One region of the Aliivibrio logei genome, then DNA from elsewhere that is predicted to be linked to it. Evidence: riboswitches for the same ligand, from Rfam matches in the RefSeq annotation. Region 1 holds a riboswitch; each other region holds the start of a gene.
What was found. A riboswitch is a leader RNA that binds a small molecule or an ion and turns the genes downstream of it on or off. The one in region 1 is predicted to bind thiamine pyrophosphate.
Positions count from the first base shown of each region.

Region 2: it holds a riboswitch for thiamine pyrophosphate, as region 1 does, so the genes downstream of both, thiB (thiamine ABC transporter substrate binding subunit) here and thiD (bifunctional hydroxymethylpyrimidine kinase/phosphomethylpyrimidine kinase) in region 1, are expected to answer to the same signal.
Region 3: it holds a riboswitch for thiamine pyrophosphate, as region 1 does, so the genes downstream of both, thiC (phosphomethylpyrimidine synthase ThiC) here and thiD (bifunctional hydroxymethylpyrimidine kinase/phosphomethylpyrimidine kinase) in region 1, are expected to answer to the same signal.

Region 1 covers NZ_MAJU01000004.1:240,557-248,804, forward strand. Annotated here, with positions in the region: gene A6E04_RS01365 (GGDEF domain-containing protein) at 1-441, shown strand, start outside; gene thiE (thiamine phosphate synthase) at 460-1,080, opposite strand; gene thiM (hydroxyethylthiazole kinase) at 1,091-1,894, opposite strand; gene tenA (thiaminase II) at 1,949-2,611, opposite strand; gene A6E04_RS01385 (ABC transporter substrate-binding protein) at 2,646-3,593, opposite strand; gene A6E04_RS01390 (ABC transporter permease) at 3,622-4,440, opposite strand; gene A6E04_RS01395 (ABC transporter ATP-binding protein) at 4,433-5,206, opposite strand; gene thiD (bifunctional hydroxymethylpyrimidine kinase/phosphomethylpyrimidine kinase) at 5,206-6,060, opposite strand; TPP riboswitch at 6,161-6,258, opposite strand; gene A6E04_RS01405 (YcjF family protein) at 6,335-7,360, opposite strand; gene A6E04_RS01410 (YcjX family GTP-binding protein) at 7,357-8,248, opposite strand, start outside.
Region 2 covers NZ_MAJU01000026.1:15,652-23,899, forward strand. Annotated here, with positions in the region: gene mpl (UDP-N-acetylmuramate:L-alanyl-gamma-D-glutamyl-meso-diaminopimelate ligase) at 24-1,385, shown strand; gene A6E04_RS17535 (flavin prenyltransferase UbiX) at 1,387-2,016, shown strand; TPP riboswitch at 2,056-2,169, shown strand; gene thiB (thiamine ABC transporter substrate binding subunit) at 2,221-3,237, shown strand; gene thiP (thiamine/thiamine pyrophosphate ABC transporter permease ThiP) at 3,300-4,910, shown strand; gene thiQ (thiamine ABC transporter ATP-binding protein) at 4,910-5,614, shown strand; gene rapA (RNA polymerase-associated protein RapA) at 5,807-8,248, shown strand, end outside.
Region 3 covers NZ_MAJU01000024.1:198,005-206,252, forward strand. Annotated here, with positions in the region: gene thiH (2-iminoacetate synthase ThiH) at 1-508, opposite strand, end outside; gene A6E04_RS16520 (thiazole synthase) at 531-1,301, opposite strand; gene thiS (sulfur carrier protein ThiS) at 1,303-1,515, opposite strand; gene A6E04_RS16530 (HesA/MoeB/ThiF family protein) at 1,508-2,356, opposite strand; partial or broken gene thiE (thiamine phosphate synthase) at 2,349-3,023, opposite strand; gene thiC (phosphomethylpyrimidine synthase ThiC) at 3,102-5,048, opposite strand; TPP riboswitch at 5,207-5,320, opposite strand; gene A6E04_RS16545 (universal stress protein) at 5,490-5,912, opposite strand; gene crcB (fluoride efflux transporter CrcB) at 6,094-6,474, shown strand; gene A6E04_RS16555 (hypothetical protein) at 6,566-6,760, opposite strand; gene A6E04_RS16560 (M16 family metallopeptidase) at 6,862-8,248, opposite strand, start outside.

The sequences.
Region 1 (8,248 bases):
ATTAAAGAAAGCATGAAAGACGATTTGACCGGGCTCTATAATCGTAAAAAATTCCCTGAAATCAAACTCTCCTCATTTGATCTTATCTACTTTGATTTAAATGGATTAAAACAAGTAAATGATATTAAAGGGCACGCTGTCGGTGATTTAATGATCATTCGCTTCGCTCAAATATTAAAGGCAAGTTGCTTAAAGCAAGAAATGGCCTTTCGCATCGGTGGTGATGAATTTATCGTCACGGTCGATTCAGAACGAGCAAAAGACTATATTAACGACGTATATACCTCATTAAATAATGAACCAATTTCATTCTCATACGGCATTGAAAAAGCAACAAAAGAAAACTTCAGAGAAGCGTTAATTCGCTCTGATAAAGCCATGTACACCATGAAAAAAGCACTAAAAAAGAGCACCTCAAGTGCTCAAATTTTATATCGCTAATCTCATAAAAAAGCTCGACTAGCGGCCCATCAACTCAAGCAACCCTTCACTTGCCTGCTTTGGCGATGTTGCATGGCAAATTGCCGACACTAAAGCAATCCCATCCACTTGAGTATCTGCTATTTTCTTAATGTTCGTTTCATTAATTCCGCCAATAGCCACAAGAGGAAGTTGACTTTCTTTAACGGCTTTAATTAAACCGTCAATGCCCCACTCTTTAATAATATTAGTCTTAGTTGGCGTAGAAAATATCGCACTGATACCAAGGTAATCAACTGGCAGATCTTGCGCTTCACGCAACTGCGTTTCATTTTCAACAGACAACCCTAAAATCATATCAGGGCCTATCAATTGACGAGCAAGGTTTGCAGGCATATCCGATTGACCTAAATGAACCCCATCCGCTTGCACCGCTAATGCCACATCAACACGATCATTTATAATTAATGGTACACCACTGTCTTTTAATACTTTTTTTATCGCCAATGAGCGTTCAATAAAAGCACGTACATCACCATGTTTTTCACGGATCTGCACCATGGTTACGCCGCCTTTTATTGCCTCTGCAACAACGTGGCACAACGTATCAATATCTTGTTGGTCGTCGGTCACTAAATACAAGGTATAAGGGCTATTCATATTACGAAACCTATGCATTAATCGTTAATTTCAAACGACGTGTGAGTGTTTCTTCATCTAACTGATAAAGCACATCCAGTAAATTCATTTGCAAGCTACCTGGGCCGACTGATTGCTCTGCGGCGATTTCACCTGCAACGCCTAAAATAGCCGTAGCTGCAACCCCTGAATGCTCACCTATTGCGGCAAAAGCACCTGTTAATGCGGTATGTGTACAACCCATCCCCGTAACAAAAGGCATCATCGCGTGACCATTATTCAATTTATACTGCGCCTCTTTCGTGACAACGTAATCAGTTTCACCCGAAATAACGACGCTGCATTGATACTGCTGCGCGACGTAACAAGCCGCACCTAATGCAGAATCACTGCTGTCTAATGCATCTACGCCTTTGCTCTGCGCGTTCTCACCCGCTAAAGCGATGATCTCAGAGGCATTACCTCGAATAATCAGTGTATTCGCGGCTTCTGCAATTTGACGCGCGGTTTGGGTACGAAGTTGACTTGCACCACATCCCACCGGATCAAGCACCACCACTTTATTATTAAGGTTTGCTTGCTCTACCGCGAAATGCATTCTTGGTGTCCATACGCTGTCTAATGTACCGATGTTGATCACCAAGGCACCAGAGAAACTCATCATCTCTGCCATTTCTTGTTGGCTGTGCGCCATGATTGGTGAAGCACCTAGCGCCAATAAAGCATTCGCTGTGTTGTTCATCACAACATAGTTGGTAATATTCACAACTAATGGCTTTTTCTCACGTAATATCGCTAATGCGTCAATAATCTTTTGCGTGTTCATGACCGTCATTTTTCTTCCTTAATTCGTTCGCTTATTCATTAATTGAGTACTAATCATCAACAATTAGGCTTCATCTAATCCTTGCTGCCAAAACGCCACTTCCATACGAGTCGCCGTTTTAAAAATATGACACAAACGCTGCCCACGCTGGCTATCAAGATCGATATCGACAAGCAATTCATCTAGCTGTGTAATGCTTTTTTGTACGCCTGATTGAAACTCTTCACCACCATACATCTTGATCCAATTCGCATACGGATTGCCTTCAAGCTTAGTTGATTCTCTTGCTAGTAGCTGCGCGCCAATCACCCCATAACCAATCGAACACGGTGCTAATGCTGCGTATAAATCAATGACATCACCAGACATACCGGTATCTAATACAAATCGAGTGTAGGCTACCGTACCAAAGGCTTCTGGCTCTGCTTCCATCTCTAACTCTGACACGCCCCACTCACCACAATAAGTCACATGATGTGCAATTTCCGAGCTAAGCAACGCTTGCACACTCGGTAGCGCCATTCGCATTTCCGCTAACGTTCTCGCTTTATAAATCGCTAAGGCATACGCTCTGGTGTACTGCTTTAAAAACAGAAAATCTTGTTTTAAATAATGTAGAAATGACGAATGCGCTAATTCTCCAAGCGCTAATTGTTGAACGAAGCTGTGCTCAGTGTATTCGGTCCACTCGTTTTGACACGCTTGAATTAAGTCTTGATGATTCATACTGATTCTCTAAAAAATAAATAGGAAAAATGGATTACAACACCGGCACAAAATCTTGAGCTTTAGGTTGTGTTTTTATGATCTTATGCTCGAACATAAACTCAGAGAAACGATTGTAGCGCTCTAAATCAACCGCTGATGGACGCAGAGCAAAACGCGTTAACGTGTCATTCCATGCGCTTTTATTTAATTCATTGTTTAGAGTGTCTGGCGCGTAAGAAACAAAGGTTTTCCACGATTCATCAGGGTGATTCACAATAAACTGCGTCGCTTTTTCGATAGCGTGATTAAATTTCTTTAGCGCATCGGCATCGTATGTTTTGGCATTAGCCACAAAAACAAGCTCATCATACGAGGGCACACCATGCTCTTCTGGGAAAAACGATTTCGCTTTATAGCCTTCTAATGCCAATTGATTGGTTTCAAAATTACGTAATCCTCCCCAAATAGCATCCACTTTTCCTGAAGCTAAAGACGACGATAATGCCCAGCCTACATTGATGATTTTAACCTCAGAGAAATCAACACCTTCTGTATTTAGCATCGTTCCTATCGTAGCGTCTTCATTACCCGCAATCGCAATACCAATCTTCTTGCCTTTCAAATCAGCTAAAGAATTTATCTTGCCGTTATCAAGTACCATTAAGGTATTTAATGGCGTGGCGATAAGGGTTGCCGAACGAATTAACGGTAAACCTGCCGCTACATCAATAGTTAAACTGGTTTGGTAAGAAATGGCTAAATCAATGTTATTTGCCGCCACTAATTTCGCCGGCATGCTTGGATCGGCGGGTTCTTGAATCGTCACATTTAGGCCTTCCTCTTTGAAATAGCCTTTTTGTTGTGCGATAACCACTGGCCCATGGTTCGGATTTACAAACCAATCCAACATTAATGTCATCGCTTTATCTTCCGCGCTTGCCATCATGGAGTAGCTTAAAATAAGAAGAGCCATCGCCCCTTTAATTACCATTTTATTCATTATCGTTGAGTCCTTTTTTATTATGAATTTATTTATCGTGTTGCCACGGTATGAGTTTTTGAATCAATACATCCGCAAGAAAATACAAGCTGACGGATAACGCGGCGAGAATGAATAACGCAGCAAACATTTCATCTATCATCATTCGAGCATTCGCTTGCAGCATTAAATAACCTAGCCCTTCGCTTGACCCTACCCATTCACCAACGACTGCACCAATAGGCGCGACAACAACAGCAACACGGATACCCGACGCTAAGGCAGGTAAAGCCGCAGGTAAGCGAACGTATTTTAATAATTGCCATTTTGATGCCCCCATCGTGTGGGCTAAATCAAGATAACCACTTGGGGTATTTCGCAGCCCGTCATAACAACAGGTAGTCACAGGGAAAAAGATAATTAATGCCGCCATCACGACCTTTGATGCGATGCCATAACCCAACCACAACATCAGAATAGGCGCGATAGCAAAAACAGGGATCGCTTGGCTCGCAATTAAAATTGGCAATAACCAACGTCGAAGTGGATCAAACAACAGCATTTGAAGGGCAAATAACAACCCCATAGAAAGACCCAAGCCAAGACCAAGCAAGATCTCTTGAGCCGTTATCCATGAATGAGAAAGTAGCACATCGTATCGTTGTATTAATTTAGTAAAGACAGCCAATGGACTAGGTAAAATGAAGCTTGGTAAAGCAAAAACTATTACGATGAATTGCCATAATCCCAGAATAACCACCGCACTGATTAAGATTCTTATCATGGATTTCACGCTTTGTAGCATTGGTTTTGGCGTTACCTTTCCTATCGTTGCTGATGTCGAATTTATAAGGAATGATTTAGACATAATCGACCTCTAAGGTATCAATTATTTGTTGTTGAAGTGCAGCTAACTCCGCATCAAGCTTTCGAGGTATCTGCGTACTAGGAACAGGTAAAGAGACCGCTGAAGCAGGTTGTCCTTGCATGATATAAACCACATCACTCAGTCTTAACGCTTCTTGTGGATCATGCGTGATCAATAAAACAGTTTTATCTGCTAGCACTTGAGCAGCAAGATCTTGCAGGCGATAACGAGTGACGGCATCTAGTGCAGAAAAGGGTTCATCCATTAATACCATTGGTTTGTCTTGCATTAATGTTCGAGCTAACGCCACACGCTGACGCATCCCGCCCGATAATTGTGACGGCATCGCAAACGCATGCTCTGTTAATCCAACTAACTCTAAAAGTTCATGCGCTCTGTGTTTATCCGAATTCGGTTTCGTTGAATTAAAGCGAGAGTTCGTTACAAACTTGTCGGCAAAGCAGACGTTATCTATTACGTTTAGCCACGGCATCAATAAATCTTGTTGCGCCATGTACGCAATATTGCCTTCTAATGCGTCTACGCCATCAATCGAAACATCCCCTGACCACACCACTTTATCGGTCAATAATCCGGCGAGATAACGCAATATCGACGTTTTTCCACAGCCACTCTTTCCTAATATGGCGGTCCATTTTCCTTTAGGAATCGTCATGTTTAGATTGAAAATAATAGGGTATTCGCTGTCTTTATATTGTAACGCCCCATTAGAAATGACGGCACCAATGCGATTATTCATCCCCATTACTCTGGAGTATGTAAAGCAAAAAAGTGATTCACAGGCCCATGTCCCTGACCAATATTCAGTTCATCGGCATGGATAATGGCTTGAGTAATGTATTGCTTACCTAATGCTACCGCAGCCAGTAGTTCATGACCTTGCGCTAAATACGAAGCAATCGCTGACGATAGTGTACAGCCCGTGCCGTGTGTATTGCGAGTTTCAATTCGAGGTGTCGATAAACGTTCTATGGAATCAGATAAAATCAGTAAATCGGTACTGTTTTCATCCTTTTCTAAATGCCCGCCTTTCAGTAAGACTGATTTAGCACCTAATTGACGAAGTTCATCAATCATTGCAGTCATTTCAACTTCACTTTCGGGAACTTTAGCATTAATGAGTGCCGCCGCTTCAGGTAGGTTTGGCGTGATAACATCGGCAAGGGGAAGCAGTTCAGATTTAAGGCTTTCAATAGCAGAGGATTGCAGAAGAAGATCACCACTGGTTGCAACCATCACAGGATCAACCACTAAATAACGCGGTGTGTATTGCTTTATTTTTTTCGCAACAGAACGGATGATATCAGAATCACTTAACATTCCAACTTTAACGGCAATGACATTTAAATCAGAGAAAACAGCATCAAGTTGCTGCTCAACAAATTCACTGCTGATTGGATAAATGCCCGTAACGCCTTGCGTATTTTGAGCGGTTAATGCGGTAATAACAGAACACGCATAACTGCCGGTTGCAGAAATCGCTTTGATGTCGGCTTGGATCCCTGCACCACCACCACTGTCAGAGCCAGCAATGGTTAATACAATCGGTGTTGTTGCAGATAATGTCGATAAAAGTGCAGTGTTATTTAATGAAGACATACTTATTTTCCCTAACTAACGGTCAGGAAAAACAGTCACATGAGATAAAGATACCGAGTAGGTGCTATCTCATTAAAAGAAACCAATCAGAGAAATCGTTTCAAGAAGACCATTAGTTCCCTACGTCAGTACTAACTGAATCAGGTTCAACGGGTTCGCTATTGCGATCTCAGCCTATTGGCTCCCCGACTAATGCCGTCATACTATCACTAATCGATTTGTAAATAGTATGCTTTTTTATGAGAATGCTAACTAGAGTTAACTAATTCTCAACCTATGAATTAAGTTTGGATACTAATTGAGCAACAATGGTTTTACGCATATCAGAAAGCTTAGGCGCTTCTCCGGCTTGCCATGGCAATGGACGCATTAGATTCATGGTTCTTAATCCAAAACGGGCCGTTAATAAACCAATCCCCAAACCCTGTGCTGCTCTGGTTGACAATTTACCTGCAAGGCCCGTAGATAGCATATCAACACCAACGTCCGTCACCATTTCAGTTGCTCCGGCAAACGCCATGTTTTGCAGAACCATTTTAAACAAACGTAAACGGCCCCAATAGCCAAGTTCGACCCCATAAACTTGAGAAACTTGTTCGATTAATCGAATATTACGCCACGCTACTAATAACATATCCACCACAGCTAATGGACTTAATGCCACCATTAACGCTGATTCACCAGCATGCTTGCTGATTAAGGCTTTTGCTCGTTTATCTTGCTCGATCACAACCATGCTGTCGTACATTTCAAACACTTCAGCGTTGTTATGATGTGATTCAATGCTGTTCTGCCAACGAGAAAACTCGGCAGTATGAGTGGTTAGCCCTTTTTTAGCTAACGTTTCACAGAACGGTTTTGCCTGACCAATGCCATTGCCTTCCATCAATTCGGTGGCTTGATGTTGGATCTCGGCACGGTTTTTAAGTTTACGTAGCGTCCATAGTTCACGACCAATGGCCGTCACCCCCATTAACGCCGCTAAACTGATTAATCCCGCCCAACCCAATGATAAGAAATCGGCGGTTTGAATCGCGGTAATAACATGATCAACACTTTGCCATACTGTTAATCCAAGGAATCCACCAATCAGTGTTTTAATACTCCAATGGGTTTTCTTTTTCACTAATGGCGTTTCAATATCAAGATCATCCAATTCACTTTCGTCTTCAATGGCTTGAGGAATAAAAGTTTGTGTTTCTTCGAACAGTTTTTGAGTATTCAGCGATTCTGTTGTTTGCTCATTTTCTGTAAATTGAGGCTCAGATTGAAATACGCGCTGTTTTTTTAATTCACTCATACTAATTTGTCTCCTAATAAAAACTGCATCGCTTTATCCATACGGATGTGTTGTAGCGGTTTGTCAGTCTCACTTTCTAACGGCTGAAAACTCATGAAATTAAAAGGTTTTGTTTCCCAATACGCTTTACTTGGAATACGTTTAGGCACCTCACCCGGAAACATCATCATCGGTGTTTGATCGGCGGTGACCCCTGATATTGCAGAAAACAATTCACCGTCGTCCTCAATCATTCCCGCGGTGGTAGCTTGAATTGAGGCAATACTCATGCACTCCATTTTAATGCCTTCGTAAGCGGTTTCTTGCCATGTTTGGTGGATCATTTGTTGCAGCAGCGACACCATATTTGGGTGCTGTTCAGGCGTAACATGATCGGCTTTGGTGGCAGCAAACAACACTTTATCTATCTTTGGTGAAAACAAACGTTTAAGGATTGAGCTTTTGCCATACTGGAAACTACGCATCAACTGATCGACCGCTTGGCGCATGTCATTAAATGATTGTTCACCTGCATTCAGCGGCTGTAAGCAGTCAACCAATACAATTTGACGATCAAAATGTCTAAAATGCTCGTTATAAAACTTTTTCACTAGATGTTGTTGATAGTGCTGATAACGCTTTTTAAGCACAGCGATGTTTGAATCTTTCTTCGCTTTTGCCAACTCTTCTTCTGTGTATTTATGCAAAAACATAAAAGGAAAGAATTGCAAAACAGGCGCGCCTGCTAACTCACCCGGTAAAACGAATCGCCCCGGTTGCACCCAATGTAATCCTTTTGAATCCTTACAGGTATGAAGATATTGAGTAAACGCATCCGCAATATGCGCGAGCTGCTTTTCATCAACAGGCGCAAGAGGATCAAGCTGCTGAGCTTCTTTTAACCATTCT
Region 2 (8,248 bases), on a different contig from region 1:
TTTAATATAAGACGGTTTTTATTATGCATATTCATATCCTTGGCATCTGTGGCACCTTCATGGGAGGAGCCGCAACTTTAGCTCGTCAACTTGGACATAAGGTTACAGGTAGTGATGCGAACGTTTATCCTCCAATGAGTACGTTATTAGAATCTCAAGGTATTGAGATCATTGAAGGCTTTGATCCTAGTCAGTTAGATCCTGCGCCAGACCTTGTTGTCATTGGGAATGCGATGAGTCGTGGTAACCCATGTGTGGAGTATGTTTTAGATAAAAATTTAAAATACACTTCAGGACCTCAATGGTTGCAAGAGTTCCTATTACAAGATCGCTGGGTACTGGCTGTTGCAGGAACTCATGGTAAGACGACGACATCAAGCATGCTAGCCTGGGTCTTAGAAGAGTGTGGATATAAACCTGGTTTTCTCGTCGGTGGTGTACTTGGTAACTTTGGGGAATCGGCACGATTAGGTGAAAGCATGTTTTTTGTGGTTGAAGCCGATGAATATGACAGTGCTTTTTTTGACAAGCGTTCTAAGTTTGTTCATTACCGTCCACGAACGTTAGTATTAAATAATCTGGAATTTGATCATGCTGATATTTTTGATGATCTTGCTGCAATTCAACGTCAGTTCCATCATCTTATAAGAACGGTGCCTAGTAGTGGTCGTATTTTTGCCCCTAAACAAGATAAACCCTTAGCTGAAGTACTAGAGCAAGGATGTTGGAGTGAGATTGAATTTACGGGTGAAGAAGGAGAATGGAAAGCGAGTAAACTTAAGAAAGACGGCAGCCAATTTGACGTTTATTTCAATGATGAAAATGTTGGGCAGGTAAACTGGAATTTAGTCGGTGATCATAATGTAAGTAATGCTCTTATGGTCGTAGCTTCGGCTCGCCATGTAGGCGTTACCCCAGATTTAGCTTGTGAAGCATTGGGCTCCTTTATCAATACTAAGCGTCGATTAGAGTTTAAAGGTGAGGTTAATGGGGTCACGGTATATGACGATTTTGCTCATCACCCTACTGCAATTGATCTAACGTTAAGCGGTTTACGTAATAAAGTGGGTGATAATAAAATTATCGCAGTATTAGAACCTCGCTCTAGTACGATGAAACTAGGGGTTCATAAAGACACCTTAGCCGGTTCGCTTCATGCCGCAGATTCGGTGTATCTTTTCCAACCTGATAATATTTCTTGGTCCGTTGATGATGTCGCTAAACAATGTGTTCAACCCGCCTATACTCATCATGAGATTAACGCTTTTGTTGATATGATTGTGGCTGAAGCAAAAGAAGGTGATCAAATTCTAGTCATGAGTAATGGCGGCTTTGAAGGCATTCACGGTAAATTACTATCAGCATTAGAGCAAAAGGCTATTTAGGATGTATAAAAAACAGAAAACAATCACCTTAGCAATGACTGGTGCCTCTGGTGCCCCTTATGGATTACGTCTATTGGAGTGTTTGTTGGCTGCTGATTATCAAGTTTATTTTCTTATCTCATCTGCAGCAAGAGTTGTGATGGCAACCGAGCATAATTTAAAATTGCCAAGTGGTCCTGATGCAATGAAAGCGGTCTTAGTTGAACACTTAGGTTGTGATGCCGATAAGTTAATTGTGTGCGGTAAAGAAGATTGGTTTTCTCCAGTGGCTTCTGGGTCGGCAGCACCAAAACAAATGGTGGTATGCCCATGCTCTGCAGGGAGCGTTGCTTCTATTGCTCATGGTATTTCAGATAATTTGATTGAACGGGCTGCTGATGTGGTATTAAAAGAGCGCGGTCAGTTAATTATGGTGGTTAGAGAAACGCCATTTTCTACATTGCATTTAGAAAACATGTTGAAGCTATCTCAAATGGGGACAACGATAATGCCTGCTGCACCTGGATTTTATCATCAACCAAAATCGATTGAAGATTTAATCGATTTTATGGTCGCTCGTATATTGGATCACCTAGGTGTAGAACAAGGACTTGTTCCTCGATGGGGTTATGATCAGCGTCAGAAGAGTTAATAAACCTCTGGCTCATTAATGCATTCACACATACAATATGGCCTCTCATCGGGGAGCGACTAGCTGAGATTAGTAAACATTGGATAATGCTTACTTAAACCCGTACTACCTGAATCAGATAATGCTGACGTAGGGATTGAGATGACATTCTCATCGAGTATATCAACTTAACCCTGTGTCGCTCAAAAGGACAAAGAGCGCATAATGAAAACACGTTATATATCCCCTCTACTTAAAACACTACCTATCGCTTTAGCTGTTAGTTCTCTCTCTTCTTTTTCTGCTTCTGCTTCTGAAACGCTAACAGTCTATACTTATGATTCTTTTGCTGCTGATTGGGGCCCTGGTCCAACAATTAAAGCGGCTTTTGAAAAACAGTGTGGCTGCAATCTTGATCTTGTCGCTTTGGATGATGGCGTTTCTATTTTGAATCGTCTTCGTTTAGAAGGCAGTAATTCAAAAGCGGACATTGTTTTAGGGCTCGATAATAATTTAATGGCAGAGGCGAAAGTAACGGGTTTACTGGCTGAACATAATGTAAATACGGACTCAGTGACAATACCTAATGGTTGGAATGATAAGACCTTTGTTCCTTATGATTATGGTTATTTTGCTTTCGTATATAACAAAGAAAAAGTAAAGAACCCACCTAAGAGTCTAAAAGAATTAGTAGAACAACGAGATGATTTAACCGTTATTTATCAAGATCCAAGAACCTCTACACCGGGCCAAGGTTTATTGTTATGGATGAAATCGGTGTATGGAGATGATGTTGCTCAAGCATGGAAACAACTTGCAAAGAAAACCGTCACCGTCACGAAAGGCTGGTCAGAAGCTTACAGTATGTTTTTAGAGGGTGAATCTGATCTTGTTTTGTCTTATACGACGTCTCCAGCATACCATTCACTTGCTGAAAAAGACGATCGATTTGCAGCGGCTAATTTTTCAGAAGGTCATTACATGCAAGTGGAAGTGGCGGCGAAAGTAAAAAATACGCAACATAATGCGTTAGCTGATGAGTTCTTAGCTTTTATTCTTAGTAAGGAATTTCAATCAGCGATGCCAACGGGAAATTGGATGTATCCAGTGACTAATATTACGTTACCTAAAGGGTTTGAAGACCTTAAGGTTCCGACTAAAGCGTTGTCATTTAGTTCTGCGGAGATTGCGAAGCAAAGAAAGTTGTGGATTCGCGAATGGCAACACGCATTAATCTTTTAATCGATGCACTGAAAAGAGACGTATAATACGTACGTTTCTTTTTGGGACAGATAGATAACATCATGAAAACGAATCCCTTAAATTCTATTCCCTATATCGGCTATATGATCGCTACTGTGATTGTTATTTTTGTTGGCGGAGCTATTGGTGCATTATTAATCGCGTCACCCAGTATCAATGTCAGTTTAATTTGGTCCGATCCTTATTATATTCATATAACCAAATTTAGTTTTTATCAAGCAACCCTGTCTACGTTGTTTAGTGTGGTACTTGCGGTTCCGACAGCATATGCACTATCTCGTCGCTCTTTTTTAGGACGCGGTCTGTTATTAAAGTTGTGTGCGACGACCTTGGTTTTACCTGTGTTAGTAGGGGTTTTTGGTTTACTTGCTATTTATGGAAACAGCGGTCTCTTAGCTAAGGTGTTTGCATTTTTTGGTGGTAAATTGCCGTTTTCTATTTATGGATTAAATGGCATTTTACTCGCGCATGTGTTCTTTAATTATCCTTTTGCAACTCGTTTGTTTTTACAATCATTAGACAGTATACCGATGGAGCAACATCAGCTTTCTGCTCATCTAGGATTGACTGGATGGAATAAATTTAACGTTGTTGCATGGCCAAGAGTAAAACAACAATTTCCGCATGTTGCAGGCTTGGTGTTCATGCTTTGCTTTACCAGTTTTGCAACCGTAATGGCATTAGGTGGAGGACCAAAATCAACCACGATTGAACTTGCTATTTACCAAGCCATTAAATTTGATTTTGATTTACAGGCCGGCGCTATTTTAGCGTTATGGCAAATGTTGTTATGCGCAGGATTATCGCTGTGTATTCAACGGTTTTCTACGTCGATTGCCGTTGACAGTGCAACGCTAGGTAAGCCCATTATCTATCAAGACTCAAAGAGACAAAAGTTGTGGGATAAAGGGTGGATTATATTACTTACTCTGTTTATTTTACCTCCATTACTCATGGTTGTTATTAGTGGGATAAATTCTGAAGTTATTACGGTGATGACCTCTAGTGCTTTTTGGTCAGCATTCGCTAATTCATTCATTGTTGCTTTCTGTGCGGCGCTATTAGCGATGGTTTTTGGGGTTTTATTGCTTCATACCACCCGAGCGTTAAGGCTTAATCATCAGCGTTTTTTGGCGGATAAATTAGATTTAATTGGTACTATGATTTTAGTTACCCCAGGATTGGTTATTAGCACGGGGTTGTTTTTGTTGCTTAAAAACATCACTGATGTATTTAGTATGGCTATTTGGATCGTCATTTTAGTCAATGCACTTATGGCGCTTCCATACGTCATAAAGACGCTTGCTCAACCTTTATTGCATATGGCACAGCAATATCAGTTATTGTGTGCGAGTTTAGGACTTAATGGTTTTACTCGTTTTCGCTTAATTGAGTGGAGAGGGTTAAGAAAACCGATGGCTCATGCCTTTGCCATTGCTTTTATTTTATCAATGGGTGATTTAAGTGCGATAGCGCTTTTTGGTAGTCAGGATTTTAGGACATTGCCGCTATATTTATTTCAATTATTAGGCAGTTATCAAATGGAAGCGGCTGCGGTGGTTTCACTTTGTTTACTCTTATTAAGTGTGGGTGTGTTTAGTACGGTTGAATGGCTTTTTTCATCAAAGAATCTACAAAGAGAGAATGTGTAATGCTGACTTTTTCTAATGTAAAATATCGCTATCATTCTGAGATTTTTGAGTTTGATATGTCAGTTAAACAAGGTGAAGTCGTTGCTATTCTTGGGCCTAGTGGTGCAGGGAAAAGTACACTGCTTAGCTTATTGGCTGGGTTCATTAATCCAGAATTGGGTGATATTGCCATTAACGGCCATTCTGTTCTTTCCCTTGCGCCTCATCAGCGCCCTTTGTCTATGTTATTTCAAGAGCATAATTTGTTTGCGCATTTATCGATAGCGGACAATATTGGATTGGGAATTAAAGCGAATCTTCGTCTCAATGATGAAGAAAAAGAACGCGTTATTTATGCGGCTCAACAGGTTGGTGTTGACGAACTATTACTGCGTTTACCTGAGCAACTTTCTGGAGGCCAAAAGCAGCGTGTCGCGTTAGCTCGTTGTTTGGTCCATAACAAACCTGTGTTGTTATTAGATGAGCCGTTTTCGGCACTTGATCCTATGTTACGAGAAGAGATGATCGTATTAATCAGAACCTTGATTAAAACTCAACAGCTTACGGTATTAATGGTTACTCATAGCTTACAAGATGCGAAGGAATTAGCGTCAGGTTATGCCTTTGTTTGTCATCATAAAATACTCAGTTATGGCAAAATGTCAGAGATAATGACACAAGATACTCCCCCTGAATTAACCCGATATTTACAAGCGGTTAAGTAAACTTTTTCGACTCAAGTTTAGTATAATCAACTACACTCACTTTTATGATAAATAGGCGTGACCTAAGTGCTGTCATACAGTAACATTAGCGCCCTTTTGAACCTCGCCATTTACGGTTGTCTATTCTCGGTTCATCATGAAATTCTCACTCTATATAAAATAAATTAATTAATTTTGAGGTGCGTTACCACTATGTCATTTGCTTTGGGCCAACGTTGGATTAGTGATACAGAAAGTGATTTGGGTTTAGGAACAGTGGTTGCTGTTGACGATAGAACCGTCTCTGTCCTTTTTGCCGCATCAGAAGAAAATCGTTTATACGCAAAACATGATGCACCTATTACTCGAGTGACGTTCAATAAGGGCGATACAATTGAAAGTCACGAAGGTTGGTCACTTGAAGTCGAAGATGTTATTGAAGACGGTGGACTATTAACGTACATCGGAACTCGTACAGATACGGATGAAGTGAACGTTGTTCTTCGTGAAACGTTATTAAGTCATCAGATCCGTTTTAATAAACCTCAAGATAAGTTATTTGCAGGCCAAATTGATCGTATGGATCGTTTTGCATTGCGTTTTCGTGCACTTCAAAACCAGTATGAGCAACATAAAAACCCAATGCGTGGTTTATGTGGTATGCGTGCAGGTTTGATCCCACATCAGTTATTCATTGCTCATGAAGTAGGGCGTCGTTATGCCCCTCGTGTTTTATTGGCTGATGAAGTCGGTTTAGGTAAAACGATTGAAGCGGGTATGATTATTCATCAGCAAGTGCTTTCTGGTCGTGCTGAGCGTGTATTGATCGTTGTTCCTGAAACACTACAACATCAATGGCTTGTTGAAATGATGCGTCGTTTTAATCTTCATTTTTCTATTTTTGATGAAGAGCGTTGTATTGAGTCGTATGCGGATTCTGAAAATCCATTCGATACCGCGCAATTAGTGTTGTGTTCATTGGATTTTATTCGCAGAAGTAAGCGTCGTTTTGAGCAAGTGGTTGAAGCCGATTGGGATCTTCTTGTTGTTGATGAAGCGCATCACCTTGAATGGAACCAAACAAAACCAAGCCGTGAATATCAAGTTATTGAAGCGATTGCAGAAGAAACGGCGGGTGTTTTGCTGCTAACGGCAACACCTGAACAATTAGGTCACGAAAGTCACTTTGCTCGTCTGCGTCTATTAGATCCAGATCGTTTCTATGATTACGATGCGTTTGTTGAAGAAGAGCGCCAATATCAGCCAGTTGCTGATGCGGTTACCGCGTTGATGAGTGGCGATAAATTATCAAACGACGCGAAGAATCGTATTGCTGAATTGCTTTCAGAGCAAGACGTGGAGCCATTGTTTAGAATTATTGAATCTGATGGTTCTAAAGAACAGCAAAGCCAAATACGTCAAGAATTAGTCGATAACTTAATGGACCGTCATGGTACTGGTCGTGTGCTATTCCGTAATACACGTGCGGCAATTAAAGGGTTCCCACAACGTAATCTCAATTTAATGCCAATGGCGTTACCACCACAATACGCAACCTCTATGCGTGTAGCGACAATGATGGGTGGTCGCATGAGTAATGAAGCTCGTGCAATGAAAATGTTGTATCCAGAAGAGATCTTCCAAGAATTTGAAGGCGATAGTGCAACGTGGTGGCAGTTTGATCCTCGCGTTAACTGGTTGCTTGAATTACTGAAAGAAAACCGTAACGAGAAAGTATTAATCATCGCTTCTCGAGCTTCAACGGCGTTGCAACTAGAGCAAGCGTTACGTGAACGTGAGGGTATTCGTGGTACTGTTTTCCATGAAGGGATGTCGATTATTGAGCGAGATAAAGCCGCGGCTTACTTTGCACAAGAAGAAGGTGGCGCTCAGGTTCTTATCTGTTCTGAAATCGGTTCAGAAGGACGTAACTTCCAGTTTGCTAATCAATTAGTGATGTTTGATTTACCTTTCAATCCTGACTTACTTGAGCAACGTATTGGTCGTTTGGATCGTATTGGTCAAAAGCGTGATATTGATATTCATGTTCCTTATTTGCAAGGTACATCTCAAGAATTATTAGCGCGTTGGTTTGACGAAGGGTTGAATGCTTTTGGTGAAACGTGCCCAACAGGTCGCGCTGTGTATGAAAAATTCTCTGATACGATCATTGCGATTTTGGCTACGGGTAAATCAGATGGATTAGAGCCACTGATCGAAGAATCCGCGGCACTAAACAAAGAATTAAAAGCGCAGTTAGAGCAAGGTCGAGATCGTTTGTTAGAAGTGCATTCAAACGGTGGCAATAAAGCGAAAGAACTTGCAGAGAAAATTGCTGCGACAGACGGTGACATACATTTGGTTAATTTTGCTTTGAACCTGTTCGATACGATTGGTTTGAATCAAGACGACAAAGGTGAAAACGCCATTGTTGTTACGCCAGCTGAAAATATGTTGGTATCAAGTTACCCCGGTCTTCCTTATGAAGGCTGTACGATTACGTTTGATCGTAAAACGGCTCTTTCTCGTGAAGACATGAACTTGATCAGCTGGGAACACCCAATGATCCAAGGGGGTATTGATTTAGTTCTGACTGAAGGCGTAGGTGCAACTGCAGTGTCTTTATTGAAAAATAAAGCCTTACCAGCGGGTACT
Region 3 (8,248 bases), on a different contig from region 1:
TTAGTTCTGCGTATTCGTGTTGATCTAATGGTTGAACTTCCATAGCCAAATAATTAAATGACCGCTTAATTTGAGGAACCGTATCACGGAAATAATTCATCCCAACTTTGGTTTCATGCTCTCCAGTCACCAAAAGTACACTGTCAAAATTCATCGCTTTAATCGCATCAATCTCATTAGCAATTTCATCTTGATTCAAGGTCTTTCGTTTAATTCGATTCTCCATCGAGAACCCACAATAAGTACACGCGTTTGCACATAGGTTCGAAAGATAAAGAGGAATATAAAACCCCATGGTATGACCAAATCGCTGGCGAGTCAGTCGTGCGGACTCTTGAGCCATTTGCTCTAAATACCCTTCAGCGGCTGGTGAGATTAACGCTTTAAAATCGTCTAAATTACGCTTTGGTTTGTTCAGCGCTCTTTCTACGTCTTGCGCTGTTTTACTGTAGATGGAGAGTTTGACCTCATCCCAATTCAGTTTTTTCCATTCATCAGTAAACGTCATCGTCTTTCCTTAGTCTCGGGAGTTAATCCAAGAATGCCGTTAATGGACTCGATGCCACCGCTTGAGAACTCACAGACGCCAACCCATTTTCATACGCTAACCGTCCAGACAGAACCGCCAACTTAAATGCCGTAGCCATCGCCACTGGATTTCTTGCTGCCGCAATCGCGGTGTTCACCAATACCGCATCAGCACCCAACTCCATCGCAAAGGCCGCATGCGATGGCGCGCCAATTCCAGCATCAACGACAACCGGCACTTTTGCTTGATCGATAATAATCTCTAAAAAATCGCGGCTCACAATGCCTTTGTTTGACCCAATAGGCGCCCCCAATGGCATCACTGCCGCACAACCGACTTCTTCAAGTCGTTTGCATAACACCGGATCAGCGTGACAATAAGGCAAGACAATAAATCCTTGGCGAACTAATTCTTCCGCCGCTTTTAATGTCTCAATCGGATCGGGCATTAGGTATTTTGGATCAGGGTGGATTTCCAATTTCAACCAATTAGTTTGCAACGCCTCTCTGGCTAACTGAGCCGCAAAGATCGCTTCTCGGGCATTTTTAGCGCCTGAAGTATTAGGCAGTAAATTAATGCCCGCCGTAATAATTGGCTTTAAAATATCATCCTCAGGATTGCTCACATCAACTCGTTTCAATGCCATCGTTGCAAGCTCAGAACCCGATTCAATTAATGCCTGCTGCATTATTAACGAATTGGGGAATTTTCCTGTTCCAGTAAACAAACGAGAATAAAATGGTGTATTTGCGATAATCAATGGTTGTGTCATATCAGCCTCCTGCAATGGCTTGGAATAAAGAAATCGATTCACCGTCAGATAAACCACGTTGTTGCCATTCACTTCGAGGAACAATTTGTTGGTCAATAGCTAACGCACACCCTTGAGTTTCTATTTGTTGATGAGACAGAAACATGAATAACGTCATTTTATTTTCAACCCGATGCACAACCCCATTTAATTCCACACTAATTAAATTACTCACTGACCGATTCTCTCTCTTTATGATGTGTTTCACGTGAAACACCTTGTAAATCACTTGGTGACTGACAGACAGGGCAACAATGGTCTTTGGGAATATCCATCGTCGACCAAGATAATGACTTACCATCAAATTGATGAAGTGAACTCCATTTCACCCACTCAGGTTGCGTTAAATACTTAATTGTCTCTAAGGCTTGTAGATTACCTATCATGCCAACCACTGGCCCAACAATTCCGAAAGATTGACAGTTCTTCGTTTGTTGGCTTTCAATAAAAGGGAACAGACAGTGATAACAAGACGACAATGTATTACCTAACTCATCACTCTTATTTGAAAACAACATCAATTGCCCTTGCCAACCAATCGCTGCGCCAGAAATTAAAGGCACCTGATGTTGAACACAGGCGGCATTAATATTGTGGCGTGTTATTAAGTTATCAGTGCAATCCAGAACAACATCGACCTGAGTAATGAATCGTGAAAGCGCAGGTTCTGTTAGATGCTTCGTTATCACCTCAATCGTGATCGTCTTGTTTATCGATTGCAGTTCTTGAGCCATCGCTAACGCTTTATTCTGTTTTATACTCTGCTCACGATAAACCACTTGCCTCTGTAAGTTACTAAGTTCAACGTCATCGCCATCGGCAATAATTAACGTTCCCACACCAGCAGCAGTCAAATACATTCCAACAGATGATCCCAACCCTCCGCAGCCAACCATTAGCACGGTGCTATTTCGAAGAGACAACTGTCCTCGCTCACCAATATCAGGCAACATGATTTGTCGGCTATAACGAAGGAAATCTTGATCATTTAATCCTTCCATCAATAAATTACTCATCCATCACCTCCAGTGTATTTTGCGATTTAATAAGGTAATCGGATGTTCTTGGTTGGGCTAAAATCGCAGAAAACTGATTGACGGCTTTTTCTATATTGTCGGCTTGAGTGATAGCTCGAACGACCGCAATGCTATCAACTCCGGTTTGCCACACTTGCTCAGCCACCGTTAAATCAATACCACCGATAGCAACGGTTGGTGTTTCACCCGCTAATTTTCTGTTGTTCGCTAAGTTAACTAAACCTTGAGGTTCTGATGGCATTTCTTTGGTCGGCGTAGGGAAAACATGACCAAGAGCTAAGTAACTTGGGTTCAATGCTTTAACGGTCATTAACTCACTGTCATCGTGAGTAGATAATCCTAAACAAATACCGGCATCAGAAATGGCAAGTAAATCCGCTACTTCAATGTCTTCTTGCCCAAGGTGAATACCAAACGCGCCATGCTTTATTGCTAGTTGCCAATAATCATTAATAAAGACTTGAGCATCATATTCACGACCGAGTCTAATCGCTTCAATGATCTGATTTTCTAAATCAGGTTGTTCCGGGGTTTTAATTCGTAATTGAATGGTTTGAACATTAAGTTTAAGTAATGTCTCTATCCATGACACATCATCTACCACCGGGTAAAGGCCAAACTTTTCTCTATCGATTGCAGGAAAAGAATACATCGTTTGATCTCCTGAGTGGTGTTCCACGTGAAACACCACCATTCATGATTAAAATAATAATGGTAACTGTCGTTAGCTTTTCACGGGTTCTGCATCTACAGCAGGATGGTACAACTCAGAACCAGAGGCCTTAAACTCTGCTGATTTTTGGCGCATACCTTCAAGTGGGTCATCGAGCATTTTGATATTAATCGCTCGGTCTAACGCCACTTGTTCTGTGTCTTTGGCATACTCTCGAACTTCTTGTGATATTTTCATTGAACAGAATTTAGGCCCGCACATTGAACAAAAGTGTGCAACCTTGCCTGACTCTTGAGGCAGTGTTTCATCATGAAATTCACGAGCGGTAATCGGATCAAGTGACAGATTAAACTGGTCTTCCCAACGAAATTCAAAACGGGCTTTTGATAAGGCGTTATCTCGAATTTGGGCACCCGGATGACCTTTGGCTAAATCACCCGCATGAGCGGCTAATTTATAGGTGATCAAACCAATCTTAACGTCTTCTTTATTTGGTAGGCCTAAATGTTCTTTCGGTGTGACATAACAAAGCATTGCACAGCCATACCATCCAATCATGGCCGCACCAATCCCCGAAGTAATGTGGTCATAACCAGGGGCAATGTCAGTCGTTAATGGACCTAATGTATAGAACGGAGCTTCATGACAATGCTTGAGTTGCTCATCCATGTTCTCTTTGATCATATGCATTGGTACATGACCCGGCCCCTCAATAATCACTTGAACATCGTATTCCCAAGCAACTTTAGTTAACTCACCGAGCGTTCTCAATTCAGCAAACTGTGCTTCATCATTCGCATCCGCAATTGAGCCCGGACGTAAACCATCCCCTAAAGAAAGAGAAACATCGTACTTTGCACAAATCTCACAAATTTCACGAAAATGCGTATATAAGAAACTTTCTTGATGATGCGCTAAACACCATTTTGCAATGATAGAACCGCCACGAGAGACAATTCCGGTGACTCGTTTCGCCGTCATTGGTACATAACGAAGCAGTAAACCGGCATGAATCGTAAAGTAATCTACACCTTGCTCCGCTTGCTCAATTAAGGTATCTCGCATGACTTCCCAGTTTAGATTCTCAGCCACGCCATTCACTTTCTCTAGTGCTTGGTACATCGGAACCGTGCCAATGGGTACTGGGCTATTACGAAGGATCCATTCACGTGTTTCGTGAATATTACGACCTGTCGATAAGTCCATCACCGTATCACCGCCCCAACGTGTAGACCAAACCAGCTTCTCTACTTCTTCTTCAATCGACGAACTGACCGAAGAATTACCAATATTGGCATTAACTTTAATTAAAAAATTACGACCAATGATCATTGGCTCTGTTTCTGGGTGGTTGATATTGGCAGGAATAATGGCTCGCCCTTCGGCGACTTCGTTACGTACAAATTCAGGGGTAATTTCTTTTGGAAGGTTGGCACCAAAACTGTGGCCAGGATGCTGATGATTTAGTTGTTCATCTGCAAATTTTTGACGACCCATGTTTTCACGGATCGCGATGTATTCCATTTCTGGGGTAATGATACCTTGGCGAGCATAGTGTAATTGCGTCACACATTGTTGAGGTTTGGCTCGTCGAATCGTGGGTAAATTGCCATAACGAAGTTCATCAAGTGTTTCATCAGACAGGCGTTCTTGAGAATAAACAGAGCTTACCCCTTTCAACACTTCAGTATCAGTGCGGCCTTCTATCCAACGTTCGCGTAATTTAGGCAACCCTTGGTAAACATCAATGTCGTAATTTGGGTCGGTATAGACCCCTGATGTGTCATAGACTTGAATGGGTTCGTTTGGTATCAGCGTTGGATTTTCTTTTGTTCCACCGACTAAGCTATCAGCCAATGATATTTCACGCATTGGAACACGAATATCAGGACGAGAACCGTCGATATAGATTTTTTTTGAATTGGGATAAGGTTGAACAGAAAGCGACTCAATGTTTGATTTAGCATCCAAACGCGCTTGTTTACGACTTGACGACATAGCAAAATTCCTTGTAATAATTAGGATAATTGCTTGTCGGATTATGTAGCAAGAGGTTCTTAGTGTGCGTAAATATAAAGTAGAAAAATCGTCTACTTAATTCAAGGTATCTGCTGAAAATGACACTTTGCAGTTACAATGATATGACAGCACTAAGTGATAAATTATCTCTTGTTCCCTTCGCAGGTATTAGCCTGATCAGGTTCTACGGATCCCGCAACGCGGTCTCAGCTCGTACTTTAAAAAAGTACTAAGCACTCCGACAAGTTTCTTTCAGAAGTTCTTGGTGAAAAACTGAACGAGTGCGGAGTATAAAGAAAGGAATAAATCACAGCAAATATTCCATTGAAGAAATAATAAAATATCGAGAAAAAGAAAAAGCCACATTAATATGCGGCTTTGTTAGCGATTTGTATCAGATTCGACTAAGTAAAGAATGTCTTATTGAGCAATCATGACATCACATTTCAATTTATCAGAAACTTCATCACCAAGAGTACGCCCCCAGTGAATTTTACTTTTATGGTAACCAATGATCACGAGATCGGTATTGATTTTATCCCCAATCTCACTGATGTGTTTTACGATATTTCCATCAGCAATATGTACAGCGCGAACAGGATAAGGTGATTCTTTAGATAATATAGATAACTGCTCTATTCGCTTAAACTCTAACGCGTTATGGCTCGATTCTAGCTCTAGCTCAACATCCATGTAATTAACATCACCGATGCCGACCTCTACAAAAATGACATGCAATTCTGCGTCATTTTGTTTTGCAAGAACCCCTGCTTTAACCATTAACTTATGTGCTTTACTGTCATCAGGATTTAATGCGAGTAAAATGGTTTGGTATAACTTCATATCTTGCTCCTGTGAAAGAATAACTTACGACGCTGATACTATAAAACTATAATCAACCTGCTGCAATTAGAAGCATGATTAAGTAATCACTGCCATTTTTGTATTTAAAAGAGATATTGATAAAAATTCATATCCAACTATGTTATTAATAAGCTAGCTTTCTATTTTAATCGAGGTATCAATGAATCAATTTATGCTATTGGGCTTTATTGCTTTTGGTGGCGCATTTGGGGCTTGTGCCCGCTATTTGATCTCAGAACTTTGTGTCGTTCTATTAGGTAAAGGCTTTCCGTATGGAACCTTAACCGTCAATATTGTCGGCTCTCTTATCATGGGTGTATTAATGTCTTCTCTTAACCAAGGCATTATTGAAGCCGCGCCTTGGCGTCCAATTATAGGGCTTGGATTTCTTGGAGCACTAACGACGTTCTCTACATTCTCGATGGATAATGTAATCTTGATGCAACAAGGAGAAGTAATCAAAGCGGGTCTAAATATTTTACTGAATGTAACCTTAAGCATCACAGCCTGCTTTATTGGCTTTCAATTAATGAAAAGCTAATCTATCTGCTTTTTAGTATGTTCTTTACGAGCAGACATAAAAAAGACGCTTAATAATAAGCGTCTTTTTTAGTTTCAATGAGTCGTTATTATCACCACGTTCTTACGGGTGTGTAACCACTTATCATTATAGCCATTTTCGTATTTACGCTTTCGAATCCTTTCCAAAGTTTTTTCGTTACTGCTGTTTTTTTATTTCTTGGTTGTTGCTTACCGTACATAGCTTCATTAAGCATGTTCTTTGCAGCAATTTGACCAAGATAAACAGAACCTAAATCGTAATTCATTTTATAAAACCTTAGAGATTAATTAAGCAGCGAATTGTACTGCTTACCCTCTAAAAAACAAGATCTAGATCACACTTTTATTTCAGTAATAAAATAGGACATTATCGAATAGTTGGCGTTGCTAAGTATGTAGACTTACGAACACCTTCCCCAAATGTACTCTGGATTAACGCCGTCATCTCTTGCGAATTTATGGAATCAGCCGTCTTTTGAATATTCAATAACGCATCAATTCCATAGCCATGTATTGTGTACCTCGTAAATAACCAGGCTTGTTGTGATGAGTTATTTTTCATTGGAGACAAATCAACCACTAACTGTTTTGCAGCAGAACGGGTTTCTTCCTCAGACACTCCTTTTAATAAATCAGTAATCACTTTATCTATCGCTGATTCAATAAGCTCCGCATTTTTTGGAGCAACTTGAGCGCCAACAATCCAATTACTTCGTAATTCACCATCAGAGTTTATGATTTCTGTATAAGGCGCATAATCTAAGCTCAGCTCTTCACGTACATAAGACATCAAACGTTTAGAGACAATGCGTTGCAGCATATCTTCCATAAACAAGGATTTTGCAGATTGCTTCTCATCAGCCTTATTCGCAATAAAATGAGCAATATAGTGACTGTTGTTTTCGGTATTAACTGCCATTGTAAAACTAGGCTTAAATGGTTCTTTGTAACCAGCGGCATAATCAACAGGTTCAGAATTAACGAATTGAATACTAGCAACATACTGACGCAATAACGGTTTTAACTCTGTTGGTTTAAGATCAGCAACAATCACTAATTGATAATTTCTATTCTGTTGGAATAATAATTGATGAACTTGTTTTATTTGCTCATCAGTGACGTCAACCACTCCATCGCCTTCCAGTAATCGATGACTGCTCGTTACTACATACGTATTGTGGTTAATGGCTTGAGTAAATTTACCCAGTGGTGTTTTTAGGTAGGCAGTGCGGTTTTGATTAAACTCCTGTTTTACCGCTTTAAGCTGCTCTCCATCGACTTTAATCTCAGACATCAATGCTGATAAAACGGCAAAACTTTCAGCAACCCCTTCTCTATTAGTTAAGACTTCAAGACCATGATGAGTAAAGTTAATATATGGATAAAGCTCAATATCATTACGTCTTAGGTGTGCATCTAACTGAGACCCGGTAAGGTCGCCCAATCCACTGCGACTAACAACAGGAATCGCTATGTTTGCTGCGGGAAGTAAATTCGGAGTCAACGCGGCCATCCCACCTTTACTCGCTAACGAGATACTGATGTCATTTCCAGAGTTTACATCTCTTAAATACAGAACATTAATGCCATTATCTAACGTCCAACTTGTTAAGTTTCTTTCGCTCGATATCAACGTTTCTGAAAGAATACTTCCAGACATAGCAGGAACAGGGAAAGCGGAGGTAATATTATTAAGCAAAGGTTTATTACCCTGCTTGTTATACAGAGACCTTAACTCAGGGATCGCTAGTTTA